3 regions of the Chryseobacterium indoltheticum genome follow, and region 3 is predicted to be linked to each of the others. Evidence: riboswitches for the same ligand, from Rfam matches in the RefSeq annotation. Region 3 holds a riboswitch; each other region holds the start of a gene.
What was found. Region 3 has a riboswitch for cobalamin ahead of EG358_RS06320 (acyl-CoA thioesterase). Riboswitches for the same ligand answer to the same signal wherever they lie in the genome.
Positions count from the first base shown of each region.

Region 1 (10,893 bases), 2.0 Mb from region 3:
ATGGGAAGTACGTATCAGAGAGCAACAGGAGAAGATGATGTTGCAGCATGGATCGAGGAGATAGCAGAAGAATTTGCCATTAAATCAGCAATAAAAATGTAAAATCAATTTGAAAATTTGATAATGAATTAATTTGAAAATTAAACTTACTGTGTACATTTTCAAATTCTCAAATTTTCAGATTAATAAATTATAAAATAATGAATTTCAATACAAAAGTTATACACGGCGGACAACATCACGAATCTGCAACAGGTTCTGTAAACGTTCCGGTTTTTTTAACATCTACTTTCGCACAGAAAAGTCCGGGAGTACATTCAGGATACGAATATTCTAGAGCGGCAAATCCTACAAGACAGGCTTTGGAAGACTCTTTGGCAAGCATCGAAAACGGAGCAAGAGGTTTAGCTTTCGGTTCTGGTTTAGCAGCCATCGACTGTGTTTTAAAGTTATTAAATCCTGGTGATGAGGTTCTTGCAGTAGACGATTTATACGGCGGAACCTACAGAATGTTTACCAGACTTTTCGAAAAATATCAGTTGAAATTTACGTTCGTGAATTTTGATGATGTATCAAAAATTGCTGACGTCATTACTGATAAAACTAAATTGATCTGGGTTGAAACACCAACAAACCCGTTGATGAAATTGGTGGATATCAAAGCGGTGGTAGAAATTGCAAAAGGAAAAGATATTCTGGTTGCAGTTGATAACACTTTTGCAACACCTTATCTTCAAAGGCCAATCGATTTGGGAGCTGATATTGTGATGCATTCTGCGACAAAATATTTAGGAGGTCACTCTGATGTTATTGCAGGAGCTTTGATCGCTAAAGATGCTGAATTGGGAGAAAAACTTCATTTCATCCAGTTTGCAAGCGGAGGGATTTTAGGACCTCACGATTCTTATTTGGTGTTGAGAGGGATTAAAACCTTGGCTTTAAGAGTTCAGAGACATTCTGAAAACGGAATGGCAGTAGCAAAATATCTAGAATCTCATCCTGCAGTTGCACAAGTGATTTACCCAGGATTGGAATCTCACCCACAATATGAATTGGCAAAAGCTCAGATGAAGGATTTTGGAGGAATGGTTTCTTTCACTTTCAAATCAGGTAAAAAAGAAGATGCTATTAAATTCTTAGAAAAAGTGAGAGTTTTCACATTGGCTGAATCTCTTGGTGGAGTAGAATCTTTGGCAAATCATCCTGCTTTGATGACTCACGCTTCAATTCCTGCTGAAAAACGTGCTGAATTGGGAATTACTGATGATTTAGTTCGTTTAAGCGTTGGAATTGAAGATGCAGAAGATTTGATTGCAGATTTGGAGAAAGCATTCTCTTAAAATAAATGAATTTAAGCATCCTTTTTTATAGTGGATGCTTATTTTTAATTAAATTTCGTACATGAAAAATACAAGAAAAGCTACAGTTCAGGATGTATCTCAATTAGCGGAATTGTTTGATCAATACAGAGTTTTTTATCATAAAGAATCTGATATTCAGGCTGCTGAAAATTTTCTAAAAGAAAGAATAGAACGTAACGATTCCGAAATTTTTGCTGCCGAAAGTGATGATAAATTAGTAGGTTTTGTTCAGTTATTTCCTTTATTTTCATCAACAAGAATGAAGCGTTATTGGCTATTGAATGATCTTTTTGTAAATGAAAACTACAGAGGAAATGGCTTTTCTAAAGAATTGATTGAAGAAGCAAAAAGGTTAGCAAAATCTACCGATGCTTGCGGAGTTCTCCTTGAAACAGGAAAATCTAATGACATCGGAAACAAACTGTATCCAAGTTGCGGATTCGAAATTTACGATGAAGTGAATTTCTATGAATGGACAAATAAAATTTAATGTAACAATGTATCAATTTAGCAGTTTACCAATGATTGTTACATTGTTAGACTGCTATATTGTTAAATTTTAAAAATTATGACTGATTTTCAAAAATATATTCAAAGATATTTAGATTTAATTCCATCTGAAAACTGGTTGGAAGAATTGAAGAAATCGGGCGAGAAAACCGTTTCTTTATTTTCATTTTTAACAGAAGAACAATCAAAATTCGCTTATGCAGAAGGAAAATGGACGCTGAAAGAAGTTCTTCTTCATTTATCAGATACCGAAAGAATTTTCCAGTACAGAATTTTGGCTATCGCAAGAGGTGAAAAATCTGAATTACCTGGTTTTGATGAAGAATTGTATGCTCAAAACTCTTTTGCAAACGAAAGAAATTTAGATTCTTTATTGGAAGAGTATCAATTGGTGAGAAAATCTTCTCAGATTTTATTGGAAACAATGAATTCTTCAGTCTTGAATAATATTGGAACTGCGAATGGTAATCAAATTTCTGCACAAACTATCGGGAAACTGATTGTTGGACATAATATTCATCATTTGAATGTGGTGGATGAAAGGTATTTGCCGAAGTTGTAAATATTTAAAAGACTTTATCAAAGAACTTAATTAATATCAATAGGAACGGGCTTTAGCCCGTTTTATGTTTTAAATTCCAATATTGGCTTCAGCCAAAATCTAAAATTTTTATAATTTTGGTGAAAACAACACAAATGCCTTTCATTAAAATTTATATTCATCTTGTATTTTCTACTATAACCGAATTCCATTTTTAAACTCGACAGAAGTGCGAGTGAAGGTTTGGAAACATATAAAAGAAAACGCATCTAGCAAAGGAATTTATTTAGATATGATTAATGGTTATTCAGATCATTGCCATTGTTTAATTTCTTTAGGTTCGAATCAAAATATTGAAAAAATAATACAACTTATAAAAGGAGAATCTTCTTTTTGGATAATAAAAATCAATTGACTAAAGACAAATTTGCTTGGCAGGATGAATATTTTGCAGTTTCTGTGTCAGAATCTATGATTGAATCAGTTCGAAATTATATTAAGAATCAAGAAATACATCATAAGAAAAAATCGTTTGCAGACGAATATCAAGAATTTATCGATAAATATAATTTTAAATAGGCTTTGGCTAAAGCCGAATGAATGCTTAATTTTGAAGGCGGACTAAAGTCCGCCCCTACTGAATATGGAAAACATAATACAAATATTAAAATCCGGCGGAACAATTTTATATCCAACAGACACCATCTGGGGAATCGGTTGTGACGCAACAAATATAGACGCCATTAACAAGATTTTCGAGATTAAAAAACGTGAAAAAAACAAATCGATGATCATTTTGGTGGAAACTGAAAAAAGATTGCAGGATTTGGTAGACGTTCCGGAGATGGCGTGGGAAATTATCGATTTGAGCGAAAAACCTGTAACGATAGTTTACGAAAACCCAAAAGGTTTACCCAAAGAACTTCTTGCAGAAGACGGAAGCATCGGAATTCGTTTGGTGAAAAATGATTTCTGTAAAAAATTAATTACAAAATTAAATAAGCCATTGGTGTCAACTTCTGCCAATTTTAGTGGAGATAAAAGCCCGTTGAAGTTTTCAGATATTTCAAAAGAGATTATTGATCTTGTAGATTTTGCAGTAGAAGAAGACAGAGAAAAAGTCTCGCAATATTCGGGCTCTTCTGTGATAAAGATCTGGAGTGACAACAGAATAAAAATTCTTAGAGAATAAAAATTTATATTTAATTATCTTTGCAAAACTTCATAGCCATTAAGGAGTCAGAAATTTAGTTTTTAAACCTGAAAATCTGATTTTTTAGTGGTTTTACATTAGATAAAGACTGGAAATTTTAAATTAATTGTAAGTCTAATATCTGAAATCTAAAATCTTACATCTTTAAAAAAATGTTCATCAACCTCAATCAAAATCAAAACTTAAAACTTTTCAAAATTATTTCTGAAGTTGCTGCGGCAAACAATCAGTCGGTGTACATCGTTGGTGGTTTTGTGCGTGATCTTTTAATGAAAAGAAAAGCGTCTACCGATATTGATTTTGTGACCGAACAAAGCGGAATTGAGCTTGCTCAAAATGTAGGAAAAGAAATTGATCCGAAAATGAAAGTTTCGGTTTTTAAAACCTACGGAACAGCGATGATCCGATACAAAGATCTTGAACTTGAATTTGTAGGCGCAAGAAAAGAAAGCTATACCGAAAATAGCCGTAAACCCGAAGTGGAAGGCGGAACAATAGAAGACGACCAGAAAAGAAGAGATTTTACCATCAATGCAATGGCAATTTCTTTAAATAAAGATAATTTCGGTGAATTAATCGATCCTTTTGATGGAATTGGTGATTTAGGAAAAGGAATTCTGAGAACACCTTTAGCACCGGCTCAAACATATTCTGACGATCCTTTGAGAATGATGAGAGCGGTTCGTTTTGCTTCGACCTTAAATTTTACAATTGAAGAAAATTCTTTAAACGCAATTAAGCAGGAAGCAGAAAGAATCAAGATTGTTTCTATGGAAAGAATCATGGTTGAGTTTAATAAAATCATGTTGTCAAAAAAGCCTTCCGTTGGTTTGAAATTGATGGAAGAAACGGGCTTGATGAAATTAATCATTCCTGAATTGATTGATTTGAAAGGTGTAGAAGAAGTAGAAGGACAAACCCATAAAGATAATTTTTACCATACTTTGGAAGTCGTTGATAATATTTCTGAAAATACAGATAATCTATGGCTTCGTTGGGCTGCTTTGCTTCACGACATCGGAAAAGCTCCGACCAAAAAATTCGTGGAAGGAACAGGCTGGACTTTTCATGGGCACGAATTTTTAGGCTCAAAAATGGTGAAAACGCTTTTTCAAAAACTAAAATTACCATTGAATGCTGATATGAAGTACGTTCAGAAGATGGTGAAACTTTCGTCACGTCCGATTGCATTAATTACTGATGACGCTTCAGATTCTGCGCTAAGAAGGCTTTTATTTGATGCCGGAGAAGATATGGAAGATTTGTTTACCCTTTGTAAAGCAGATATCACAACTAAAAATTCTAAGAAACAGGAGAAGTTTAAAAAGAATTTCCAATATGTTGCCATTAAAATAAAAGAAGTTGAGGAGAAAGATCAGGTAAGAAACTTCCAGCCACCAATTTCGGGTGAGGAAATTATGGTAATGTTCAATTTGAAACCCGGAAGAGAAATCGGAATTTTAAAGGAAAAAGTAAAAGAAGCAATTCTGGAAGGCGAAATTGGAAATAATAGCGAAGAAGCAAGAAAATTTGTGATTGCTGAAGCTCAGAAACTGGGTTTGACTTTAGTTTAAAATAAATAAAAATTTGGAGCAACGGTTTATCTGTTGCCTTTTTCACACAATAAACAAAAAATGCGGCTTCCTTTTGAAACCGCATTTTTATTTTTCAAAATGAGAAATTAGTTTTTATAAACCGATGTAGCTCCCATTCCTGCTGTGAACTTACTGATAACAGTTCCTCCGGTTGTGTACACGGTGATTTCACTTGGCTGAGTAAATCCTTTTACATCAGAAGTGAAGATTCTTCCGTCAATAACGCTGAATCCGTAAAGAGTAAAGTTTGCTCCACCATCAACCGCAGTAATAATAGGATTGGTAGGTGCAGCCGTAGCATTCATATCCATAGAATAAACTTTATTGCTTGAAGTGAAGTAAAATCTACCACCATCAATCTGAAGGTTAGTACCATTAGCAATTCCTGTAAGAGTGGTTGTTTTTACAATACTTCCCGCTGGGTTGATCTGATAAATATAAGAATCAGCAGTTCCCTGAGCAATTACATACACATTGCTGTTGTACGTAATTGTTTTGGTGATATCTCCGTTTGGCATCGGTGTCGGTGTTCCTTCGATTGCATTAGTGGTCGTGTTGATTTTTGTGATGGTATTCCCAAAACCGTACGAAGCATTTTGCACAAAAATATTTCCTCCTGCTTCAACTACTCTCTCAACGGTGCTTGTAGATGCGAAATCGATTTTCTTTACAAAAGAATTATCAGACAATTTATAAACATTTACAAATTTTGCTCCGCCGTATTTATCATTTGAAACGTAAAGATTTCCATTTGCAATCGCCATATAACGAGGATTGTTTAACTGAGCTGTGATTTCTCCTGCTTTTTTAAATGAATAGCGGTCTACAATCTGAATTTTGTTTGAGTTATTAAGCAAAAGATATGCTTTATCTCCGTTTAAAATCATTGTCTGAAGTACATCACCAAGGTTTTCTTTATTGTTGTTTGCTTTGTAGATGTCATTCTGCATTAAGCTTAAATCTTTTGTAATAAAAGTAACATCTGCATTTGGTGACCCAAAATTACCTTCATTGGTAATAAGAAGTCCGTTTTGATAAGTGATTTCCGGAATTGTCTCTTCGTATTCTGATGTACACGAAATCGAAAATAACAGGACGAATCCAAAAATAAACTGTAATAGTCTGTTTAATTTCATAATATAATTGATTTAAAAATTTATTGTTGCGTTTATACTGTAATTTCTTTTAGGTAAAGGATAATACGCCATTGTTTCGTAGACAGTATCTGTAATATTGTTCACCTTTATCCCTAAAGTATAGTTTTTCATAAATGTTGCTGAAAGACCTGCATTCATCACAAAATACGGGTAGATCGCATATTTTTTGCTTTCATCAGACGTTGTATAGGTTAAACCGTTAAACATTCCCTGTGCGTAAACACGTAGAAATTTATACTGATAATCTACATTTGATGAAAACTTATGAAGCGGAACATAAGTAAGCTGCTTCTGAGTTTCCAAGTTAATAGATTTCGCATAAGTATAGCCCGCTACAAGCTTTACTGAATGATCTTCATTAAACAACTTTTGATAACTAAGTTGTGATTCTAAACCATAAGATTCTACTTTGTTAGTGTTGAATGGCGAATAGTATCCCAAACCGGTATCCAGCCAACGAATCATATCTGTGATTCGCATATAATAAGGGCTCAAAGTCAGCTTAAAATCTCCAACTTTAAACTCATGGTTCATATCGGTCTGAATTGATGTTTCAGGTTGCAGATCCTGGTTTCCGCCGGGAGTCCAATACAAGTCGTTAAAGGAAGGGAATCTGAAGTTTTTAGAGAAATTCAAATTCAGACTGTACCAATTATTGGCTTTCCATTTTCCTGAGAAAGAGTAGAGAAGAGGCGACTTGATATCTTCAACAAAATCTTGCTTAATTCCTGCTTCAAACCGAAGATTAGGTGTTGCAAAGTATCTCAATAGACCTGCGGCAGATCCTACATTTCTTTTTACTTTGCCGGTAATTCCTGAAGTTCCCAAACCTTCTCCCTGGTTTTGCTGAAATTCTCCAATTAAATTGATATTCCATTTGGGATCAATAAAATAGTTGAAGTCGTTTTTAAGAATATAATTTTTATTAATTCCGCCACTTGTGTAAGAGTCATTATAATTTCCGAAATATTGAAAATTATCTTCCGTATAAGCTGCCTTTAAGCTGTTTGAAATTTTAGAATTATTGATATCCCAGGAAAGTAAACTTCTTACCGTTTGCGATTCATATTTACTCTTGTTTCCGTTTTCTGTAAAAATAGGATAGTTTTGGGTTGCATCATAAAAATGACTTTGCCAGGAAATAGTTTGGTTGCTTGCAATTTTATAAGAAGTACCGATATTTAAAGTTGAGTTGTAGAATTTCCCATTTCTGTTGATGTAATTTTCCTCAGGAACTTTATAATCATTTTGGCTGATCAGATAATTTCCTGAAACTTTAAAACTGAATTTATCATTGCTGAAAGCAGCCTTTGCAAAATTATTATAAGTTCCGAAAGATGCAATTTCAGAATTAAACAATCCATTAAAACCTTTATTGAAACTCAGATCGTTATTCAGATGAATACTTCCGCCAATGGCACCGCTTCCGTAAATTACACTTCCGCCACCTGATTTTATTTCCATTTGATCGTATCCGAAAAGGGCAATATTGTTGATATCACCTTGTCCCAAAAACTGAGAATTGATGTTGATTCCGTTCCATACAAAAGCTGTTTGTTGAGCCGTTGTTCCTCGAAATGAAGGTGAAGAAACTGCTCCACGACCATTTTCTTTAATATAAACAGGCGACTGAAATCGTAAAACCTCAGAAAGATTCGAAGAGTTTTTTTGAATATCTGCAGCAGATAAAGTAGTTAAAGAATGAAAAAGTTTTACTTTTTTCATCTGATTGTCGAATACAAATACGGTGTCAATATCTTTTTCCTGACTATAATAAATCGTCAGGCAAGAAGACACAGAAAGTAGGGTTAATGCTCTTTTTAAAATCATGTCATACGCTGCCTTTCCTCCGAAAGCAATTCTATTATTAATGTTAAATTTCGGCAGGTCTCCTGACTTTCGCTTTGCTACACCTTCCCGTTTTGGCAGTGGTTTTTTTGTAGAAAATCATAGTGCGATTTACAGTTGCGGGGACAGCTTGGGATTTTCACCCAATTCCCTCTTAGTTCCAATCTCTTGGAAACCAAAATTTTTGCAAATATAGTTTTTTTGAAAAGAAAGATTAAATTTTATTAAACACAAATCTGCGGTATTAATTTGTGTGACAAACCTTACAAAAATGTTCCGTCAAAATAAAAAGGAAGCAAATCTTTTATAGAGGTTACTTTGATCACCTCATCATTTAAATTGGAAAAATAAAGCTCAATATTTTCGTTTTGCTTTGTCTCGTATTCTATAATACTTTGTCGGCAAGCTCCACATGGAGGAATTGGTGGGTTTTTCTCTGAAAATTCTTTTGGTCCGCCCACGATAAATATTTTTTTAATCTTTTGATCCGGAAAGTTAGCTCCGATCCAAAAGAGAGCCGTTCTTTCTGCACAAAGCCCGGAAGGAAAAGCAGCGTTTTCCTGGTTGTTTCCAGTATAAATTTCACCATTTTCCAATAAAACTGCGCATCCTACAAAAAAGTTGGAATAGGGAGCATACGCATTTTCTCTGGCCTGAATTGCTTTTTCAAAAAGGCTTTTTTCTATTTCTGTCAGTTCATTTTTGCTTGTAAAATGCTCGAAACCGATCTTTATATCTTTTTTCATTTTATTTCCTTAAAAAGGGCGGTAAATGTAACCCTTTTTAAGGAAGCTGGCAACATCTTTGTTACGATACTAAATTTGTAATTTTAACTTTTAGAAAAATTAAATTCGATGTTATATTCTCCAATAAAATTTAGAAATGTAGAGCTTAAAAACCGTTGGGTAATGTCTCCGATGTGTATGTACTCTTGCGAAAACGGTGTTGCCAACGACTTTCATTTTGTACATTACGGAAGCCGTGCTCAAGGTGGAACGGGACTTCTTGTGGTGGAAGCGAGTGGCGTAGAATCCAAAGGCAGAATTACCAATCACTGCATGGGAATCTGGAATGACGAACAGGCTGCTGAACTCCAGAAAATTGTAGAATTTGTACATAAGAATTCAGACAGCAAAATAGGAATTCAGATTGCACATGCCGGAAGAAAAGGTTCTACGTGGGAAAATAAACAAATCTCTTTGCAGGAAGGCTGGGAAACAGTTGCTCCAAGTGCAATTCCGTATCATCCGACAGAAAGAATTCCGCACGTTTTGACGGTTGATGAAATAAAGGAACAGGTTCAGAATTTTAAGAATGCAGCAAAAAGAGCAGTAAATGCAGGTTTTGATGTCGTTGAAATTCACGGTGCACACGGTTACCTGATTCATCAGTTTTTATCACCACTTTCTAATGTAAGAACTGATGAATATGGCGGAAGCTTTGAAAAAAGAATCAGATTTTTACTGGAAATTGTAGATGCCGTCAACGAAGAGCTTAATGAATACGTAGCGTTATTTGTAAGAATTTCAGGAACGGAATATGCTGAAAACGGTTGGGATATTGATGACAGTGTAGAGTTGGCAAAAATTTTAAAAGATCACAATGTTGATTTGGTTGATGTATCAAGCGGCGGAAATATTCATGGAGCAAAAATCTCAGTTTTTGACGGTTACCAGGTTCCGTTTTCTTCTGCTGTGAAAAATCAGGCGAATGTGAAAACAGGAGCGGTTGGTCTGATAACAAAAACCGAACAGGCAGAAGAGATTTTACAAAATAATGAAGCCGATCTTATATTTGTAGCGAGAGAGATTTTGCGAAATCCTTATTTGGCAGTTCAGGGCTCATTTGAAATGAATGAAGAATCTTTTTTTCCACATCAATACCTTAGAGCGAAAATTTCTTCTTAATTTTAGGATCAAATTTAAAAGACAACAATGCGTATAGAAGACTTTATGCTTCCGTGTCCCAGCAAAAAGTTTTTGGGAATTGAATGTTTCGGGTGCGGATCACAACGGGCAATTTTGATGGTTTTTCAGGGAAAGTTTTCAGAAGCTTTTCAAATGTTTCCGGCAGTTTATACATTGTTGCTGTTTTTCTGCTTTGTAGGAATCAATTTTATCGACAAAAAAAGAAATTACGGACAGATTTTGATTTTTTTAGCAATAATTAATTCACTGATCATGGTTTTTTCTTACTTTTATAAACATTTTATTATTCATTTAAACTAAACATTAAAAAAACAAATTATGAATCAACAAAAACTACCTAATGCTACTGCAGTACTTGTTTTAGGAATTGTCTCTATCGTTGGATGCTGTTGTTACGGTGTCTTGGGATTAATTGCCGGGATCATCGGGCTTGTATTGTACAAAAAAGACAATGCGTTGTACCAAAGTAATCCGACATTATATTCTGATTACAATAACCTTAACACCGGAAGAATCCTGTGTATTATTGGTTTGATCTTAAGCGCACTTTATCTTGTTTTAAATATTGTGATGATTGCTGTTTTCGGATGGGATGCACTTTCAGATCAAGAATTGATGCAGGAACGTATCAGAGATTTGATGGGACAATAATAAGTCTTGTTTAAAAATATAAAGGTTGCAATTTTTTTTGCAACCTTTTTTGTTTGAATTAAATGTTTAAATTTATTACATGAAGTCTT
Region 1 covers NZ_CP033929.1:3,330,177-3,341,069, reverse strand. Annotated here, with positions in the region: gene gldC (gliding motility protein GldC) at 1-102, shown strand, start outside; gene EG358_RS15450 (cystathionine gamma-synthase) at 201-1,340, shown strand; gene EG358_RS15445 (GNAT family N-acetyltransferase) at 1,402-1,851, shown strand; gene EG358_RS15440 (DinB family protein) at 1,930-2,433, shown strand; partial or broken gene tnpA (IS200/IS605 family transposase) at 2,568-2,991, shown strand; gene EG358_RS15430 (L-threonylcarbamoyladenylate synthase) at 3,056-3,604, shown strand; gene EG358_RS15425 (CCA tRNA nucleotidyltransferase) at 3,778-5,199, shown strand; gene EG358_RS15420 (DUF5074 domain-containing protein) at 5,307-6,356, opposite strand; gene EG358_RS15415 (TonB-dependent receptor plug domain-containing protein) at 6,369-8,207, opposite strand; cobalamin riboswitch at 8,243-8,420, opposite strand; gene cdd (cytidine deaminase) at 8,489-8,971, opposite strand; gene namA (NADPH dehydrogenase NamA) at 9,080-10,132, shown strand; gene EG358_RS15400 (DUF2752 domain-containing protein) at 10,160-10,453, shown strand; gene EG358_RS15395 (CCC motif membrane protein) at 10,472-10,804, shown strand.
Region 1: linked by a shared signal. The riboswitch ahead of EG358_RS15415 (TonB-dependent receptor plug domain-containing protein) and the one ahead of EG358_RS06320 (acyl-CoA thioesterase) in region 3 are both predicted to bind cobalamin.

Region 2 (10,893 bases), 640 kb from region 3:
TTTAGGATCAATAATTGATGTAGGAACTCTGCTGTCTACTAAAGTATGCAGTCTTCGCAGCTTTGAGAGGCTGTTATCAAAAACTTTTACACTTGCGCCTAATCCGATCGCTGCTTTTGTTGCAAATTCACCAACGATTCCTGCTCCTAAAATCACTACTTCTGTAGGTCTTACTCCGGTGATTCCGCCAAGCATTAACCCGTTTGATAAAGCTAGTAATTCTGAGGCATATAAAATTGAAACTGTTCCTGCAATTTCCCCGACCAATCTTACCAAAGCCAGTTGTTTGTATTCGTCAGCAATAAATTCAAAAGCGATTGCATTGATTTTTTTCTCTGCCAGTTTTAAGAAATAATCTTTATCTCTTAAATTGATCTGAAGTGCAGAAACCAGATAGGTATTGGGTTTGAAATAATCTATTTCCTCTTCTGTAGGAGGGTTTACCTTTAAAACAAGATCTTGGGAAAACGCTTCCTTGGCATCCTGAGTTATTCTTGCTCCCGACTCAGAATATTGTAAATCTGTAAAAAATGAGCCTTGCCCGGCACCGGCTTCAATGATGATTTCGTGACCATGTTCTACCAAAACCTGTACTGCATCGGGCGTTATGCATGTTCTTCTTTCGTTGAGACAGGTTTCTTTAGGAATCCCTATGCTAAACTGTTTCCCTTTTTTGATAACTTCCAACTTCTCTTCCTTCGGAATTAATTCTTCTTCGGAAAAAGGAGTAAAAATATTTGTAGTACTCATTTTTGTTTAATTATGACTTACAGAATTTTTTTTAATACAATCGATTTCTATAAGCAAAGATATAATATTTAATCGAATGTAATTTCTCTGTTTTCTCCTGTATTATTGATGCTCATTGAGTGGTAATTTAATCCGTACAATTCATCTTCATACACTTCTGGCCATTCTATAATACACAAAAAAGCATTGTCGAGATACTCTTCAATACCAATGTCATAAACTTCTTCTATGTTTTTTAAACGATACAGATCAAAATGATAGATTTTTCCTTTTGGTGAATTGTATTCATTAACAATAGAATAGGTAGGGGAGTTTACTTCATCTTTACTGCCCAGATTTTTAATCAGAAATTGAGTAAATGTAGTTTTTCCTGCGCCTAAATTTCCTTTTAAAAGAAGAATATTATGTTTCAACTCCGGTAAAATAGAATCTACGACATTTTGCCAGTCGTTTATATTTTTGATATTAAATTGCATGAAGATTGTTTGCTGCAAAATTATAACAAAGTTGTTATATTTGTGGCTGGAACTTTCCAATTTTCTTTTTTTCATTATGATTTCCAAACAGACGATAGATAAAATATTTTCGACAATCCGCGTAGAAGAGATTGTTGGCGAATATGTGCAATTGAAGAGAGCGGGATCAAATTTTAAAGGTTTAAGTCCGTTTCATGAAGAAAAATCGCCAAGCTTTGTAGTTTCTCCAAGTAAGCAGATTTGGAAAGATTTCTCCACCGGAAAAGGAGGAACAGCGATCTCTTTTTTAATGGAAATCGAAAACTTCACTTATCCTGAAGCCCTTCGTCACGCTGCCAAAAAATACGGAATCGAAATTGAAGAAGACCAGCGAGAGTTTTCTGAAGAAGCAAAAAATGCTCAGTCTGAAAGAGATCTACTTTATAAAATACATGAAGTTGCTAATGATTTTTTTCAAAACATACTTTGGGAAAATGATGAAGGCAGAGCAATCGGGCTTTCGTATTTCAGAGAGCGTGAACTGAAAGATGACATTATTAAAAAATTTCAGCTCGGTTTCTCACCGGAAAAGAAAAATGCTTTTACCGAATTCGCCCTTGAAAAAGGTTATACAAAAGAAGTTTTAGAAAAATCTGGACTTTCGATCTTTCCAGAAAATGCTCCCAACGGAATTGATCGTTTTCGTGAAAGAGTGATGTTTCCGATTCATAGTTTTTCGGGAAGAGTTTTAGGTTTTGGAGCCAGGATTCTTAAAAACAATATAAAAACCGCCAAATATCTCAATTCTCCCGAAACAGAAATTTATCATAAATCAAATGTTCTTTATGGCTTAAATCAAAGCAAGCAGGCGATTTCCAGAAAGAATATATGTCTTTTGGTGGAAGGTTATATGGATGTGATCTCACTTCATATGTCGGGAATTGAAAATGTGGTGGCGAGCTCCGGAACTTCTTTAACGACCGAACAAATTAAGCTTATTAAAAGGCTCACCGAAAATGTGACGATTCTTTTTGATGGCGATAATGCAGGAATTAAAGCGAGTTTCAGAAGTATCGATATGCTTCTTACCGAAGGAATGAACATCAGAGTTTTGCTCTTCCCGGATGGTGACGATCCCGATTCTTTTGCCAGAAAACATCCGCAAGAATATGTTGAAAAATTCATCGAAAATCAGGCGATGGATTTTATTGATTTTAAAGCTGAAATTCTTTTAAAGGAAGTCGGAAACGATCCTATTAAAAAGGCGGAAGCGATTCGGGATATTGTAAAATCTGTCGGATTTGTTCAAAACGCTTTAAAAAGGGAAGTTTATCTGAAAGAAGTTTCCAATAAATTTGGTCTTTCTGAACAGAGTTTGTTTAATGAGCTTGACGTACAGAGGCAAATTACCCAAAACCATAATCAAAATGCTCAGCAGCAAAAGGATAAAGCAGCTCCGGTAAAAATGGAGATTGTTCCTCCGGATGAAGAAAAAGGAGATCCTTATCTGTATGATGTTTTGTTTATGGAAAACAAATTGGTAGATCACATGTTGATGTTTGGCGATGTTGTTTTGAAACGACAAGATGATAATGAAGCTGAATATCAAATTACAGTAATTGAAGAAATTCTGCATCATTTTGAGGAGGAGCAATATCAGTTTCTAGTAAAAGGAAACGAAATTATCATTGATCAGGTAAAAGAAGGGATTCAAAACGACGAGCTTCGTAGCGGAAGTTTTTTTGTCACTTTTATGGATGAGCAGATTACAACAAAAGTGGTTGACGCACTGATTCCTTTAGATGATCTGGAAAATTGGAGCTCAAGAAATATTTTCCCGCCGAATTACGGAGATAAAGTTGCTGAACAGATTAAAGGCGATGTTTTGCTTCATAAATACCGTTACATTGATTATTTAATTAAAGAAACGATTGCTGAACTCGAAAAGTACAGCAGTACCGATGAAGTGAAATACTTTGAACTGATCAAAAAAATAACTTTATTGAAGCAGGCTTCAATGAGATTAAGTGAAATGATTGAGTATTCGCCAATCAAAGGAATTTATGTTGATAGAAAGCGATAGTTAGTTAATGGTTTTTAGTTGTTGGTTGATAGTTTAAAATGTACTTTTTTAAACTAATAATGTCTAATTTTCGTATGAAGTTAATACGATTAAAAATTCACTATTAATTTTTATTATAAAAAAAATCTGCAGCTTTCAAACTAAATACGGCAACCTAAACTGACAAAAAGTCCTATAAAATTTTAGGAATAAAAGTTGTAATTTAAAGTTTAATTAAATTTAAAAATAATACCGATAGAAATATGGACATTAAAAAAGAATTCAGAGATTTCTCTACAAAACACTTGGGAAATAACGGTTTGGTAACCGATCAGTATATGGGAATGTTTAATCCTACCAATCTTACGCCTTACATCATGGAAGAGAGAAGATTAAACGTTGCTCAAATGGACGTTTTCTCTCGTTTGATGATGGATAGAATTATTTTCCTGGGAACAGGAATTGACGATCAGGTTGCAAATATTGTAACGGCTCAGTTGCTATTCTTAGAAAGTGCAGATCCTTCAAAAGATATTCAGATCTACATCAACTCTCCTGGAGGAAGCGTTTATGCAGGTTTAGGAATTTATGACACGATGCAGATTATCAAGCCGGATGTTGCTACAATCTGTACAGGTATTGCCGCTTCAATGGGAGCTGTTTTATTGGTTGCAGGTGAAAAAGGAAAACGTTCTGCTTTGAAACACTCAAGAGTGATGATTCACCAGCCTTCTGGTGGAGCTCAAGGTGTTGCTTCTGACATGGAAATTAACTTAAGAGAGATGTTGAAGCTTAAAAAAGAGCTTTATGACATTATTTCTGAGCATTCCGGACAAACTTACGAGTGGGTTGAGAAAGCTTCAGACAGAGATTACTGGATGACTTCTACCGAAGCAAAAGATTTTGGAATGGTAGATGAAGTTTTACAGAGATCAAAAGAGAAGAAATAATTTTTTCAAATTATGATATAATTTCGGCGCGCCTTTTGGGTGCGCCGAAATTTTTAATATTAAAAATCAAATTATTTTTTGATGATTTTATGTGTCGTTGTCGACTGGTTGGTTTTAATTTCAACCAAATAAACTCCCGATTTCAAACTTTGAATATTAATCTTTTTACTTTGTGTATTCAAAACTTTTTGACCTGAAATAGAGTAGATGTTGATAGTATTGATCTCATCTTTGGTTTCAATAATGATAAAATCACTCGCAGGATTCGGATATATTTTAAAGCTTTGCTTTACAGCATCCGAAACACTCAAATTAACATTTGCTTCTGTTGGCGTAAACGGTCTTCTTGTTCCGAAACTCAATCCAAACCAATCATTATTTGTTAAGGTTATTGTAGAAAGATTAGCATTGGTTTTCCAGTTTGATAAATTGGTTCCTTTGTATAATTTCCAGGTGTTTGTACCGTTTGCTGTTCCTGATAAAGAATTCAATGATAAAGTAGAAACCTGATTTGCAACAGAAGTATAATTAAAGGTGCTGCTTTGAGCATCAATCAACTGTAAAGCCTGTTCTGCGGTAATGGTTCCGTTGTATTGAATTCCAAAAACAAAAGAATTAGCATTTCCGTTAGAATTATCGGTTCCGAAATCGATGACAACTAAACTTTTATTGCTTCCTGTTCCAATCCAGTTGGTGATTTGTGAAGAATTATACCACAACGAACTGTAGGCAGGAATTGGCGTCGCAGGAGCTTCAGCAGTAGGATTACTAAAACCGTAGCTTGCGCCATACCATTCTCCGTTTAAGATTGTTCCGCTGTTCATCCATCCTCCCATAGACCAATTATTTGTATCGCTACCTCCCCATAAACTCCAATAGTCTGGTACAGATTGTGCAACATGATCATTAAATGATACTTTATCAAGAAAGCCGTTATTGAAAGTAAGAATATAATCAAATGCCGGTTCTGCATTTTTTATCATTTGCATCATTTGAGGACCGGTGATATTTTGTCCGGGATTGAATTTTACTCCCCATACATAAGATCTGTCATCAGTTCCGTCTTTAAAATCGGCAACAAAATAAGCGGTTTGAGAGCCTGTTCCCACAAAAAACTTTACATCGTTTGCTGTTAATTGTGCAAAAGATAAAGCAACAATAAAAGTGAATATAAAACTTAATATTTTTTGCATATCAACTATTACTTAATGATTAACTTTTCGCTGAAGTTGATATTTTTATCGGTAACTTTTACAATATAAATACCTTTTGATAATGTGCTAACATTAATTCCTTTTTCAGTGTATTTCTCATTGATAACGATTCTTCCATTGAGATCATAAACCTGCACGTTTCCAGAATTCAGGCCTTGTACAAAGAATCTGTTGCTTGCAGGATTTGGATATACCGTTAATTTTGAAGCTTTACTATTTTCAATTGTAGAAAGGGATGCGCTATTATAAGCAATGATTTGATTAGGTAGAGAAGTTACTGTAAAAGTATTCAGTAAAGTACCTTGTAAATCGTAAGTGTAAATTTTTCCCGGCGCAACATATCCTGAAGGATCGGCTGCATAAATTTTATTATTAATAACATTAAATCCGTACGCAGTACCATAGCTGTTTACGGTAATGGGCGTAACTGCAATAGGCGTGGTATTAATCGACGGTGCATCAATAGGCGTTTTGTAGATGGAAGCTTCATTCATGTAATAAATGTTCGTTCCGTCAGTATCCATATAAGCTGGCTTTACACCTACAGGAAATGTAGTGCTAGAAACCGTAGTTTGATTCGTTGTATTATAAACAGTAAGTGTCCCAAAAGAAGTTTGTGCATAAGGATCTCCCGAACTCATAATATACAAAAGATTGTCTTTTTCAAAAATACTGTTTGGTGAGTCACCTACATTTACCTGTGATTCGACAGTATTGGTTGTCGTGTTGATTACATCCATAAAATGATTGAGACCGTAACCTCCTTTCAGCAAAACATATAGTTTGTTGTTTTTACTAAAAATCTTTTCAGGGCCATTTCCTACAGGAATATTAGCTTGATGAGCGTAAGTGTTTAAATCATAAACCGATACGTAGTTTGTGGGACCATTGTTCCCCCAATTGGTTACATAAAATTTGTTTCCGCTGAATGCGATGTATCTTGGATTATCAAGATTGGTAGAAATAGTTGTAATCAAAGTAAAATCAGATTTATTAATGACTTTGATTTGATTGGAAATGTTCAAAACCACAAAAATCTTATCACCAAAAATTTTAATGTCCTGAGCGGTATCACCCAATGTAGCATTATTGTTTTTAAGTTTAAAATAATTGTTCGTAACAACAGATTGATTGTTGATCAGCGAAATTTCAGCATTATTGCTTCCGGCGCCGCCTTCGTTGAGCACTAAAACTCCTTCAGTTTGAGCATTTGCAAATGAAAATACAAATGCAAGAATAAGAAAATAGATTTTCTTCATGATATAATTAAATTTAAAGTTTTGTTCCCGAAACTTCACTGCAGGAAAAAACAGTCATGAAAAAATATCCGAAGATGTGATCTCATAAACTTTTATTCCCGAAAGTTGAAATTAATCTAAGGCAGGTCTCCTGGCTTGCATCTTATTATAACCTTCCCATTTTATTAACACAAAACAGTGGTTTTTCTTTATAATAAGTTGAATAGCTTACAGTTGCGGGTACAGCTCAAGAATTATTTTACTTCACTTGATTCCCTATTAATGAACGCATGGGTTCAACCTTAAACTTTTGCAAAGATATTATTTAAATTTTGAATAATATTTTAGTAATAATTTAATGATTTTAAAATTATTGTAAATAGTAATGTGATTTTTGATATTTATTTTATTAAATTAATGAAAAAAGACATACCTAATGATATGTCTTTACTTTTTTGATAAGAATTATTTCTTAATTAAAACCTTCAATAATTTTTGAGAAATCTTCAAGTTTCAATGCAGCTCCGCCGATAAGACCGCCGTCGATATCAGGTTGAGAGAAAATTTCTTTAGCATTATCAGGTTTTACAGAACCACCGTAAAGGATAGAAACTTCGTCAGCAACTTCCTTTCCGTATTTTTCTGCAATAATTCCTCTGATGTGAGCATGAATTTCCTGAGCCTGCTGCGGAGTTGCCGTTTCCCCAGTTCCGATTGCCCAAACCGGTTCGTAAGCAATAACCACTTTTTTGATTTCTTCCGCAGAAAGAGTGAAAAGCGCTGTTTCAGTTTGTGTTTTTACAACGTCAAGATGCTGTCCTGCTTTTCTTTGCTCTAAAGTTTCACCATTACAGTAAACAGGAATCAAACCTTTATCTAAAGCTAATTTTACTTTTTTATTGCAGCTTTCGTCGTTCTCACCGTGATATTGTCTTCTTTCAGAATGCCCGATCAAAGAACCTGTCGCATCAATAGACTCCAACATATCTGCAGAAAGCTCGCCTGTATAAGCTCCGCTTTCGTATTCGCTCATATCCTGTGAGAAAACTCCGATTTCGTCCTTTTCAAAGATATCTTTTGCCATCATTAAATATAAAGATGGTGGCGCGATCCAAACTTCACAGTTGGTTGTATTATTAGTTTTATAACTAAGTAATTGAATCATTAATTGTTGAGCATCAATTACATTTTTGTTCATTTTCCAGTTTCCTGCAACTATTTTTCTTCTCATAGATTTATTTTTAGAAGTTGATATCAGAAATTAAATTAATATCTGGTTTCTAACTTTTAGTTTCTTATTTAATATTCCAAAGGTTTTTCAAAATAACATAGAAAGTATGTTCTTCATCGGTTACTTTATCATCAGCTTTAATTAACGTTTTTGCAAATTTGATGAAATTTAAGCGTTCTTTTTCTGTAGAATCATCTAAAAAGCAACGACCGTGAAATTCAAAATGAGCCTTCCATTCTTCTGGTTTAAGTAATGCAATAGTTTCCAGTTCGTCATCTAAATTGATCTTAAATGGAAATTCGTCAGCAAGATATTGCTGCACCAACATTCCTTCTTCCGGAGCAAATTCTCCGTCTACAGATGAAAGAATCATCAGTAAATGGTAACCTGCAATAGATTTATTTGATTTTTGCATTTTTATAAGTTTAAAGTTTAATGTTCAGTGTTTAATATTTTCAAAGTTAGTAATTGACAATTCACCATTCACCATTCACCATTATTGACAGCTTTAGTCAACATAATATTTTGCAGGTTGTTTGTCTACAATTTTTCCTTTTTCTAAAACCAGAACAAAAGGATTACTTCTTGCAATTGTTTTGATTGCAGTGCCGTCCATCATTGCATTTTTAATGGTTTTAAAAGTATTTTGGTCAGTAGAAACGCCGTAAATCACAGCTCCTTTTTGAGCATTTACTTTTGCTTCTACTTTTTTAATCAGTTCTGAAGAAACCTCTTTTGGATGATACGCAAAAACTAAAATTGCTTTTGGAGCATTGATGATTTCATCGGTCAAATCAATTCCCGTAGGATCTTCAATTTTAAATTTCACTATTTCAGATTTGTAGCCTTCTTTAACGAGTTTAGATTCATTTTTCCCTTCTTCAATTTTCCATGGTGAACCTTCTTCCCAATATTTTGTTTCGTTTACATAATCGTCGGAATTTATCTTTAAAACTTCGCCTGTTTTAGAGTTTTTCATTGAATAGAATGTCTTATATTCAAAGGGATTTTTAATGATTTTTGCTTTTTCAGCTTTCAGATCAGTTCCAATTTTATAATCACGAAAATCGATAATGGGCTCATTAATAATTCCAATGGTCATAATAACAATCATAATTCCGCAGAATGCTCCAAAAGCAATTGATTTAAATGTATTGTTTTCAGGTTTATTATTATCTGAGTAAGCATCTTTTTTAGCGAATTCTTTTCTATACAAAACAAAAAGAATAATCAAACCGACCAAAAGAACAACATCTTTCACAAAACTTTCCCAAGGTGTAAATTTAATCGCATCGCCAAAACATCCGCAGTCTGTCACCACATTAAAATACGCTGAATAGAACGTAAGAAATCCGAAGAAAACACAGAGAGCTATTAATGCAGAAAGTGTGAATTTTAGTTTTAATTTTAATAAAAGTAAAAATCCTAAGAAAAGTTCAAGTACTACCACAATAATCGAAAAAAGCAGGGCAAATTTTTCCAAAAACGGCATATTGAAAACCGATGGCGAAAAATATTCTTCCATTTTAAAGGAAAAACCGACCAAATCAACAGCTTTTACAAAACCTGAAAGGATGAAAATAACAGCAATAATGAAACGTAATAAACTTTTGATCATATTAATTAGTTTTTGGGTTCGGTGGCAATTGTTTGTTCAGAAAATTTAATCAGACAGAAAACTGCATAATTCAGCATGTCAAAATAATTGGCATCCAAACCTTCGGAAACCAAAGTTTGCCCGTGATTATCTTCAATCTGTTTGGTTCTCAATACTTTCTGGTAAATTAAATCGGTGATGGAAGAAATTCTCATATCTCTCCAGGCTTCACCGTAATCATGATTTTTCTTTTCCATTAAAGCCTGAGCTTCAGCAGAATATTTATCGTAAAGATTCAAAATATCTTCAGGATTTTCATTAAAATCATTCGAAAGACCTTTTTCCAGCTGAATCAATCCGATAATTGAATAATTAACGATGGCAATAAATTCTCCTTCCTCGCTTTCGTCAATCATCTTTACATCAGTCATCTGTAACGTACGGATTCTGTTGACTTTAATATAAATCTGATCCGTAATTGAGCTTGGGCGTAAAACTCTCCAAGCTGCACCATAATCATGCATTTTTTTACTGAAAAGATCACGACATTCATTGATGATTTTACCGAACTGTTCTGAAGTTTTTGACATACATTTTCTTAATCTTTCAAAGATACAAATTAGGTTTTAGGTAGCAGGAATCAGGACGGAGTTTTTTGGCTATAAAGTTGGAAGTAAGAAGCCGGAAATTGTATTTTTGTGTTATGGGAAATCATTCATCATTCATCAATAATCATTCATTAAATTGTAATGGAAGATTAGTCGACTTAAGTTCACCAAAAATCATGGGAATTCTGAATCTTACACCCGATTCTTTTTCTGACGGCGGAAAATTTAATAATGAAAAAGCAGCTTTGCAACATGCTGAGAAAATATTGAAAGATGGTGGAGAAATTATTGATATCGGTCCGCAATCGACAAGACCCAATGCTGAATTTCTGAGTAGTGATGAGGAAATCAGAAGAATGGGAACTGTAATATCAGAGATCAAAAAAGAGTTTCCCGAAGCGTTAATTTCTTTGGATACTTTTTATGCTGAAACTGTGAGATTTGGTTTTAATGAAGGAATTGATTTGGTGAACGATATTTCAGGCGGACAGTTTGACGAAAAGATGTTTGATATTGTTGCTGAAACCAAACTTCCGTATATTTTAATGCACGTAAATTCTTCGTACAAAACGATGCATCATAAAGTGAATTTTGATGATATTACTTTAGATATCAACCATTATTTTACAAAGAAGACCAACGAACTTCTGCAAAAAGGAATCAAAGATATTATTCTGGATCCCGGTTTTGGTTTTGGAAAAACCGTTGAAGATCAGATGAAAATGATTGGTGAAGTGGAGTTTTTAGGTTTTGACAAATATCCTTTGCTCATTGGGATTTCAAGAAAA
Region 2 covers NZ_CP033929.1:1,994,714-2,005,606, forward strand. Annotated here, with positions in the region: gene EG358_RS09370 (alanine dehydrogenase) at 1-750, opposite strand, end outside; gene tsaE (tRNA (adenosine(37)-N6)-threonylcarbamoyltransferase complex ATPase subunit type 1 TsaE) at 819-1,226, opposite strand; gene dnaG (DNA primase) at 1,303-3,288, shown strand; gene clpP (ATP-dependent Clp endopeptidase proteolytic subunit ClpP) at 3,531-4,217, shown strand; gene EG358_RS09390 (T9SS type A sorting domain-containing protein) at 4,289-5,410, opposite strand; gene EG358_RS09395 (YncE family protein) at 5,419-6,690, opposite strand; cobalamin riboswitch at 6,794-6,989, opposite strand; gene tpiA (triose-phosphate isomerase) at 7,142-7,900, opposite strand; gene EG358_RS09405 (hypothetical protein) at 7,965-8,315, opposite strand; gene EG358_RS09410 (BT_3928 family protein) at 8,409-9,518, opposite strand; gene EG358_RS09415 (DUF1599 domain-containing protein) at 9,524-10,087, opposite strand; gene folP (dihydropteroate synthase) at 10,201-10,893, shown strand, end outside.
Region 2: linked by a shared signal. The riboswitch ahead of EG358_RS09395 (YncE family protein) and the one ahead of EG358_RS06320 (acyl-CoA thioesterase) in region 3 are both predicted to bind cobalamin.

Region 3 (10,893 bases):
ACTTCAACAGGAAAAATACGAAGTTGAAAAACTGAAAACTGATCTTGCAGAAAGAAAAGAATCGGTGGAAGACAAGCGTGATAATTTGCAAAAACTAAATGAGCAGTTGCAGCAAAAGTTATTCAATTTCCAGAAATTATATGAAGATGAACACCGAAAACTTCAGTTCGGAAGCAAGATAGAAGCCTTTATCGACAGCTATGTGAAAGGAAAATCGAGGAAAGATGTGGTGAAAGATTTTGTAAAGATCTTGGAGCAGGAAAAATTCAGAAAAATTGGAGCTGACAAAGATGAATCTAAGCGTCTGCAGGTCGTAAAAAGAAAAATTACGCAACAATTGAAGAAGGAAGATGTGATCGAAAAAATTACGGAAACTAACGAAAAGATTGAGGAAAAACGTAAATCTGACCGAGCTGTCTGGATGAAAGAAGGTCAACGCGTGAGAATTACCGGAAGTACGAGTGTGGGAACGATTGAGAAAATCTCGAGAAATAAAGTGACGGTAAATTACGGTACTTTTAAGACGATGATTGATGCGGACGAATTAGAAAGGATTTAATTTTGAATTAATTTTCAACGCAAAGATTATCTTCTACTTTTAATATTTTAAGAAGCAAAGAGTTGCGAACAAGTCGCTTAAGCTTGAATATGCAGGTGATTTATAAATTATTTTATTGATTATTACTTTTAAATGACTGTAAAAACTCATATTACATTTAAGGAATTTTTGAATTTTAATATTAAAAGTTCATTGCCGAGAATTATTATTTTCTCTTTCATTATCCTGATATTTTTGGTTTTGAATCTTTATAATACTGAGAACGATACGCAGAATATCTTACAATCTGCATCGATTTGGTTTGCTGCTGTATTTGTTTTTATCATCATCCGTTCTTATTTCCGTTTGAAGAATGCATTTTTTTCTAACAAGAAAATTCAGGAAGAAATCATTTATACTTTTACTGAAGAAAAAGTTCAGACAAAGGGCGAAACTTTCGAAGGAGATTTCGCCTGGAATACAGTCTACAAGATTAAAGAAACCAAGGATTGGCTTTTGATTTATCAAAGTAAAACAACGATGAATATGATTCCGAAAAAATACTTTTCCGACAGTCAGATTTCAGAACTGAGGAACATGATTAAAAAAAGTAATGTAAAAGCAAAGCTTTTAAATAATTAAACTAAAAGAGAGCAACCTTATATTGCTCTCTTTTTTATTTCTATTTTTGAATATGCTTATCAATTTAAAAGTATTGTGGATTTTTTACAGAAAACTTCTTATTCCGGCAGTTTTGTTTTCTTTATTGACATCCATTCCTGCGGGAATAAATTTTGAAACCTTCAGCTTTGGATTTTTATTTATTTTCCCGTTGATGCAATATTTTATTTATGAATTAAGACTTAAAAACGAATATCATTTCTATGCTAATTTTGGGTTTTCAAGAATATCATTTTGGATGATAACAGTTGCTTTTAGTATTATTTTAAAACTTATTTCTGTTATTCTATGAGCAAGCTTCATATCGACAGTATTACAAAATCTTTTGGTAAAAAAGATATTTTAAAAGATATTTATTTAAGCTGTGAAACCGGAAATATTTGTGGTCTTTTGGGAAGAAATGGTTCCGGAAAATCAACTTTATTTCAAATTATTTTTGGAACGATAAAAGGTGATACTCAATATATAAAATTCAACGATATAATTTTACAAAATCAGCCCGACAGGAAAAATAGAATTGCTTATTTACCTCAACATCCATTTTTACCGAAGAATATAAAGATCAAAAACCTTATTGATTTGTTTTGTGCTAAAGAAAATAATGCGAAAATTTTTCAATCAAAATTCATTCAACCATTTTTAAATGAAACCCCAAATACACTTTCCGGAGGAGAGCTTAGAATTGTTGAAGTTTTGTTGATTATTTATTCCAAAGCTGAATTCATTTTACTGGATGAACCTTTTCACAGCCTTTCGCCAAAAACAGTAACCGAAATAAAAACAATTATCAAACAACAAACTGACAAAGGTTTTATCATTTCAGATCATCAATATCATGACGTTTTAGATATTTCAGACAATATTTTTCTTCTTTCGGATACTCATTTAAAGCCAATCAAAGATTTAACAGAATTGAAAAGGTTTAATTATCTTCCTACAACTATTTAATTTATATCTTTGAACTATAAATATTCTTTTCATCATGACTTTCATCCACAAAGCAATCTATTTATCGGTATTTTGTATTTTCTCTTTTAGTTTGGTTAATGCTCAGAATAAAGTTCCTTTTGGCGTGGTAAAAGCCGAGGAAGGCTATGCAATGGTGCGTGTACACAAAGAAGATTACCGTAAAATTGTTGATAAAATCAGAATGAAAAAAGGAGACGTTTTTGTGTATGTAAAACCCGCTCCCGGAGAAACTGAATGGATATGGATAAAATATCCTGAAAAAGAAGAGCTCCCAAAGCCTTTCGTACGATACGACAGTCTTAATAAAGAAGGAATGGTGAACAAAAGCCGTATTGCATTTATCGATCAGCTTCCGAAGTTCACTCCGGTATTATCTAAAAACGGTAGATCGATCACTTTTACAGACAACAATAATCAGAAAATACCAACCGCTCAGCGAACGAAAGTGGTGATTGACATTTATCCTTCAAGCGCAAAATTCAAAAAACAGGAAAAGGATGCGGAAGGAAATATCGTTAAAATCGACAAACAAAAAACCTGGGGACTCGGAAAAGAGCTTCCTGAAGATTTAAAGGAAATAAAATCAGTTCGTGTACAGCAGCCCGGAAGAGGCTCTGTTTTCGTAAGAGAAGCGATTAAAAATATGTTTAATCCAACGATGGATTTTGACAATATGGGTGTAACTTCAATCGATGATGATCATATTTTTCTTTATATGATTAATGGTTCGGGAGAGCACAGATACACGACTTTCTGGACCATTAAGGAAGGAAAAGCGATCAGCCAGATTATTTATAGCAACCCTGAATAATTTTTACAAATATTCTTTTTATTATTCTTATTTTTGCAACCGAAAAGTCATTAGCTTTTGGCGTACCGCTTTATGCTACTATTTTTCGAGAAACTGGTTCTGTTTAACCGCAGATTAAAAGGGAATCGTGTGAAAATCACGAACTGTCGCGCAACTGTAAGTAACCGAAGTCTTTATAAAAAGCCACTGTGCAAAGCATGGGAAGGAATAAAGATGTTACAAGTCAGGAGACCTGCCTATTTCTTTAGACAAAAACTTTCGCGATTTGAAGTTTATTGATCTTATGGCTTTTTCAGGAATTTCATGTTCCTGAATAATTCTGTTGGTTTCAATATTATTTCATTTTCGCTTTAATTTATAATGAAATATGACTACAGAAGAAAGAATTCAATCATCGGAAACCCGAATTTTTAAAGCCGTTTTCCCTAATACTACCAATCATTACGATACCCTTTTTGGAGGAACAGCCATGCAATTGATGGATGAAGTTGCCTTTATTACCGCAACAAGATTTGCCAGAAAACGAGTGGTAACCGTAAGCAGCGATAAAATTGATTTTAAAAAACCAATTCCTGCAGGTACGATTGTGGAATTAATCGGAAAAGTTTCGCATGTTGGAAAAACCAGTATGAAAGTGAATGTTGAGATCTACACCGAGCAAATGTATTCTTACGAAAGAGAAAAGGCAATTGTAGGAGATTTTACTTTTGTAGCGATTGACGAATTTAAGAAACCAATTCAAATACTATAAATAGAGGTTTCGGCAACCTTCGGTTGCCGAAATCAATTGAAATTCAATGTTTTTTTTCAGAGTTTCGGCGGGCCAAAAGCCCGCCGAAACTCTGAAAAATTGTAAAAACAACCAATTTATTCCTCTAAAATTTCCAAACGGATGTCTATAGGAATGGTCGTGATAATCAATATATGATTTTCTTCATCTCTTACTTCAACATCAGCATTAGAAAAGCTTCCGTCAGAATTTTTTTTCTTAACTATAATATCTTTAGCACTGAGAAATTTCTTAGGAACGATAAGCGTATAATTGTTTTCACTTTGATGGTATTGTAATTCTTCTCTGCTGTAATCTTTTGTTTGCATGACATTTTTTGTAAATTAAAAACAATCTGCAGACCAAAATTCAAAAGTTCTTTTAATTTTAATAATATGTTTTGTTACTTTATTACTTTTTCAGATTCTAGATTAAGATTCATTAGGTAATGAAAAGCCTCCCCCATTTCATCAGAAGCTCTGCTGATTGCATTTTCAAGCATTTTTCTGATTTGCAACTCTGTTACTTTAGCTTCCGTCCAGCTTTTCCCTGAAGTATGAGAATTTAGAATGAAAGGCATAATTCTGTCGATTGCGCATGCAAAAATAGCATCGGGAGTTTGCTCTTCTTCAAATTCAAGCCATAGGTTGAAGAATTCTGAGCGAATTGGTTCATCTAAGATTCCAAAAATATTCTGAGCGGATTGTTTTTCTCTTTCAAATTTGCCAACCATTGCCGCTTCATCAAAAAGAAAAGTATCGCCTGCTTCAATTTCAACCAAATCATGAATGGAAAGCATTCTGATGACTCTCAACAAATCGATATCGGCTCTGTTTTTGGCGTACGGAAAAAGAATTTGAGCCAGAATAATAATCTGCCACGAATGTTCTGCTGTGTTTTCTCTTCTGGAATCATCTGCATTATAATTTCTTCTCTGCACATTTTTCAGTGCATCTACTGCGAGAATAAAATCAATTTCTTTCTGTATTTTCATTTATTTCTTCTTTAAAATATCGTTCTCTGGGATAGATTGTTGTTTTTGCAAACCACTTGTAATCTATAAATTCTCTTTTTACGGTTTTTACTTTTTCAGGATCTCTTGTATCTTCTTCAAATTCTAATACCTTCAATATTCCCCTTTCGGGAACGAACAGATATTCTGATGTAAGATTCCAGCAACATCCGTTTTTTTGATAGGCTACAATTCTTTTATGTTCTTGATCTATTTTAAATATTCCGGAATTTGAATGCACCAAATTCGTCAACTCATCACTCAAAACAAACCGTTGTGTAGAAGTATTATTCAAATATACCTCATAAAAAGGACTTTCATGATTACTGTTTCCGTTTCTAATGGCAACATCTTCAGTTGCGTCAAAATTGAAATCATCAAAAACAACTGAATTTTTCAATGAATCAAAAACAGGTTTGCTGCTTTCATTTAAATCTAAATAAAAATCGTCCGAAAATAAAGTCTGATATTTCCTGGAAATACCTTTATCATAAAGATCTACAGTAGCCTTCCCGTTGCATTTATTCTCATTACAGGTTTCAATAGTAACGATGACATTAAAGCTTTTGGAAACATCTCTCAACTCAAAAATATTTTGCGCACTACAAAGTCCTCCTAAAAGAACATATGTCATTAGAAATTTGCTGTAATTCATGGTAATAGTTTTTATAATTTTTCAAAAGAAAAGCTGAAAAATCTACAACAAATATAAAAATTTAAGCTCAAAAAATCAGTTTATTTCTACTATTTAATAATAATACCTAATTGCTAATTAAAATTATTTAATTGATTATCAATACTTTAATTTATTTTTAAAAATAATTTCACTACTTTGTATTGCATATTACCATTTTAATTACATATCTTTGTAATGTAAAATCGGAATAGGTTCATCTAGCTAGGAACCGAAATCTGAAAATTATATAACTCAATAACAAAAACCTATTAAAGATGAATACCGAAAATACCAAAGCGCAAATGCGAAAAGGGATTCTGGAATTCTGTATTTTGAGCCTTATCAATAATCGCGAAATGTACGTTTCTGATTTGATAGACGAGCTGAAAAAAGGAAAACTGGATGTCGTGGAAGGAACCCTCTATCCTCTTTTAACCCGATTGAAAAATGGAGAGTTTCTCTCTTACAGATGGGAAGAATCTACAGGAGGACCTCCCAGAAAATATTACCAAATTACAGAAAAAGGCAAAACGTTTTTATCTGAACTTCAAATAACCTGGAAAGAATTAACAGATTCTGTAAACCAAATTACCCAAAAACTTTAAAAACAAAAGCTATGAACAAGACACTCTCAATAGGACTCGCAGGTTTTTCTTTTACCATAGAAGAACACGCATACATAAAGCTTAGCGATTATCTGAATGCTCTTAGAAGCGCTTTGGATATTTCTGAAGCTGATGAGGTAATTCACGATATAGAAATAAGAATGGTTGAAATCTTCAGAGATTCTTTAGGAAAACGTGAAGTAATCAACGACGGTGATGTAGAAAGGGTAATTGCACAGATTGGTACACCAGAAAAGATCGAAGAGCAGGAAGAAGCTTATTATTCTGAAAAAAATACAAACTCAAATAAAAACAATTCTACAGGAACAACCTATACAGATAAAAGACAATTGTTCCGTGATCCTGAAAATCAGAAAATTGCAGGGGTTTGTGCTGGTTTAGCAGCATATTCCGGAATGGAAATTTCTTGGATGAGATTGATCTGGGTGGGTGCATTTTTATTCTTATGGGTTGCACCGGGATCATCTTTTCTTGTAATTATTCTGTATTTTATTCTTTGGGCTGTTTTACCAAAAGCTGAATCTGCTTCAGATTTTCTAAAAATGAAGGGAAAGCCTTTAAATTTTGATAATCTAAAAGAAGAATCAAGCAAAATTGTACAGTTTGCCAACGAAACAAGTACAAGAGCGGGTGAAATTTTCATCGAAAACAAACCGTACATCAACAATGCAGGAAACGGAATCTGGAATGTTTTCAAATATATAATCGGTGCATTTTTCGCCTTCATGGCAATAAGCAGCATCATCGGTGTATTTGTAGTATTCGGTTTATTTGGAATTGATTCTAATTTTCCAGGAGCGAATGAAATGAAATTCCTTTTTGATGATGATGGCCTTTACAATGTTTTGGCAGCATTAATTATCATTGGATCTTTGATACCGGCTATACTTTTCAGCCTTTTGAGCATTAAAATCTTCTCACCAAAAACTAAGTTGAGAAATATCGGTTGGGTTTTAGGAGTATTATTTTTAGCAGTAATAGGCTTAGGAACATTCTTCGGAGTGAGTATGGCAAAAAGAGAAATGCTTTTTAAAGGTCATAAAGAAGATACTGAAGAAATTGCAATCAACACAACATCAGACAGTCTTTATGTAGATGTAAAACAAATTTCTATTCCCCAGAACTTTACGGGATATGATGACGACATCTATTCAGATAAAAAATCGGTGTACAACAAAGATTACATTTATGTAGAAGTGACAAGAAAGGAAAATGTAAAAACACCTTACCTGATCATCAAAAAAGAGGCAAAAGGATATAATATACCATTGAATGTAAATGTTCCTGTAGAAATTTCCGGTAATAAAGTATTACTTCCGAATTTTATTAAATACCCGTATGACCACAGATTCAGAGATTATCACATTGATTATGAACTGGTAATTCCTCAAAATATGATTGTAATTCCTGTAAAAGATCACGGGATAGATTTCAAAGGAGACCTGGATAATAACGGTATTAATGATAACGAAGAATCTGATGACAATGAAGAAGGGAACATAAGCATTGAAAAAAACAAAATTTCAATCAACGGTTCTACCATCGAATACAATTCGGATGATAAAGACAGCGTAATCATCAACGGAGTAAAAGTTGCCGAAAGAGATGCCAAGAAAAAGATAGACTCTATCAAAAACATCATCAAGCAACAAGAAACCGAGATAAAAAATATCAAAATAAAAGACGGCGATAAAGAAATTTCTATTAAAACTAAATAAGTAACCTCTGAGAGTGTTAGAAGGTGTGGATGAAAGACAACCGTTTGAAATTCACACTCTTCTTCTCTCAAAAATTTACAAAAAATTTCAATAGAAAGTGTTTTATCTCAAAAAAAGCTTTATATTTGTATATCCAGATTCTATAAAAACAAACACGAAAAAAATTTAAGCCATGGTACAAGTAGTTTTAGAAATTGCAGTAAAAATCGCAGATTTAATCAGCAGTTTATTTTAAGAGCGACAATATTTCAATATATTTGTAAAGTATAACCAAAGTTTGGTTATACTTTTTTGTTTTAAATATAAAATTACATGAAAAAGCTAATAGGTAGTCTAATGCTAAAAATTCTGGGTTGGAAAGTCGTTCTGCAGGGCGATGTAAGCAATCTAGACCGTTGCATTCTTGTTGTTGCACCACACACCCATAATATGGAATATCTATTGGGAAACTTAGCCTACTGGAAATTAGGAAAAAAACTTAAAATTATCATTAAAGACGCTCATACTAAAGCCTGGTACGGTTCAGTAGTAAGAGGTTTAGGTGGAATCGGTATCGACAGAAGTCAGAAAAACGATCTTATTAATTTTGTGGCTAATGAGTTCAAAAAAGATGATTTCAGCTTAGTGATTACACCGGAAGGTACAAGAAGCTGGGTTCCGAAATGGAGAAAAGGTTTTTACCACATGGCTTTAGCAGCAAAAGTTCCTATTGTTTTGGCAGCGGGTGATTTTAAAAGAAATATTGTTTACTTAGGTTATCAAATTCCTTACGAGAGATTGGAAACGGCAAGTTTTGCTGAAGTAATGAAGGAAATTCAGGATTATTATATTAAAAATGATATCGGTCCAAAAATTCCGGCAAACTGGAATCCGAATATTATGGGAAATGACGTTGAAGAAGTTAGGAGTTAGGAGTTAGGAGTTAGGAGTTAGGAGTTAGGAGCAAAATTACTTTTTACTTTTTACTTTTTACTTTTTACTTTTTACTTTAAAAAATTACTTATTACACATAAAAATATGTACACAAAAGATAAAACGAAAGAAGAAATATTAGAATTCATCAATAACTGGGGTGAAGAAACTTTTGCGAAAACGATTGGTATTCATTTTATCGATATTGATATTGAAAACGAAACGCTGACTGCAACAATGCCTGTTACACCAAACATCCATCAACCTTTCGGAATTATGCATGGTGGAGCGAGCTGTGTTTTAGCGGAAACAATGGGTTCTAGTCTTTCTAATATTTTTATTGACGGAAGCAAATATTTTGGGGTGGGAACCAACATTAATTCCAATCACTTAAGAAGCAAAAAAGATGGTATTGTGACTGCTGTAGCAAGATTTATCAGAAAAGGAAAAACGATGCACGTTTCCGAGATTGAAATTCGTGATGAAAAAGGTCAATTGATTAATCATACAACGATGACGAATACGATTATCAACCGATAAGAAATTTATTTTAAATAAAATTTAAAGGCTCAAATTTTTGAGTCTTTTTTACTATGTTACAACAAAATTTTTAGATTTTCATTTATTATGTGATTGAAAAACATAAATTTACACAGTATGAAAAAACATTTAATTATTCTGTTATATTCCGTATTATTCATTGTAACTTCATGTCGTAATGATGATGAAAACATTGAGAATAAAAATCAAATTAACTTTCAATTGATTGGAAAAGGAAATTTGATAGGAAATTATGTTAATCCTCAAAACACTATTATTACAAACTCTATACAATGGAATAATTTTCTTAATCAAATAGACAGCACAACTTATCAAACTTCTGCTAGTTTTATCACAACTTATATTGATTTTAACGAATTTATAGTTATCGTTGTAGTAGATGAAACGTATCCAAGCGGTGGACACTCAATCGAGATTACAAAAATAGAAGAATACCCTAAGTATATTACTATCAATGTAGAAAAATCATTAAAGGGGAACGTCACATCTTTTATCACTCAGCCTTATCATATTGTGAAAATTCCTAAAACCGCTAAATCTTTAATATTTAATTAAAGCCTCCTGCAACCTTTTTATTTTTTCTCATCTTATATAAAGAAACCCTTAAATTTATATATCATGAAAAAACATTTACTCCTTTTACTATGTTCCATCTTTTTTGTTACGATTTCCTGTCGTAATAATCATGATGATGAACCATTGGAGAATAAAAACCAAATTAATTTTCAGTTGATTGGAAAAGGAAATTTGACGGGAAATTACGCTGCCCAACAAAATACAGTGATTACAAACACAACACAATGGAATAACTTTCTAAGTCAAATAGACGGTCAAAACAATCATCCTTCGGCAGGTTTTACAGAAACAAATATCGATTTTAATCAGTTTATGGTAATTGTTGTTATTGATGCAGTTTATCCAAACGGTGGACATTCCGTTGATATTATAACCGTTGAAGAAAATCCGCAAAATATTGAGATTGATGTTGAAAAATTACTTCAGGGAAACGTAACAACAGTTGTCACCCAACCTTATCACATTGTGAAAATACCTAAAATTTTAAAACCTGTGATATTTAGTTAAAATCTACTGCAACCTTTTTACATTTCCACATCTTATAAGAAAAGAATGACCATGAGAAATTTAATTTTACCATTTATTTTATTCCTGACGTTTGTATTTTCTTGCCGGGAAAACGATATGGATGAAGGGCTTGAGAAAAATATTAATTCAGTAAATTTATATATTGCTGGAGCAGAAAATAATGAAGCTTGCTATTGGAAAAATGGTCAAAAAGTTATTTTACAAAATGGCAGCGGATTGTATGCCCATCAAATAATTGCCGAAAACAATAACATTTATGTGTTCGGATCAATGACGAGTGAATACACTTTAAATTTACCATCAAAACACCATTACTTATGGAAAAATGGCATTAGGTACAATTTGGATGAATACTTAGAAGATGTTCCCAATCCAGGTCCAAACAGTAATTTTGGAATAAATTCTAAAATGATAGTGGAGAATGGCAATATATATTTCTCAGGTTATATTACAATTTATAATTCTTCTTCTACACTTTCTACAACAAGTTATTATTCTTGGAAAAATGGTATCAAA
Region 3 covers NZ_CP033929.1:1,351,422-1,362,314, reverse strand. Annotated here, with positions in the region: gene EG358_RS06340 (endonuclease MutS2) at 1-559, shown strand, start outside; gene EG358_RS06335 (YcxB family protein) at 692-1,180, shown strand; gene EG358_RS06330 (ATP-binding cassette domain-containing protein) at 1,508-2,167, shown strand; gene EG358_RS06325 (hypothetical protein) at 2,202-2,999, shown strand; cobalamin riboswitch at 3,077-3,253, shown strand; gene EG358_RS06320 (acyl-CoA thioesterase) at 3,367-3,750, shown strand; gene EG358_RS06315 (hypothetical protein) at 3,867-4,097, opposite strand; gene EG358_RS06310 (HD domain-containing protein) at 4,172-4,762, opposite strand; gene EG358_RS06305 (XAC2610-related protein) at 4,740-5,435, opposite strand; gene EG358_RS06300 (PadR family transcriptional regulator) at 5,732-6,061, shown strand; gene EG358_RS06295 (PspC domain-containing protein) at 6,073-7,800, shown strand; gene EG358_RS06290 (1-acyl-sn-glycerol-3-phosphate acyltransferase) at 8,113-8,712, shown strand; gene EG358_RS06285 (PaaI family thioesterase) at 8,818-9,252, shown strand; gene EG358_RS06280 (protease complex subunit PrcB family protein) at 9,370-9,828, shown strand; gene EG358_RS06275 (protease complex subunit PrcB family protein) at 9,892-10,356, shown strand; gene EG358_RS06270 (hypothetical protein) at 10,408-10,893, shown strand, end outside.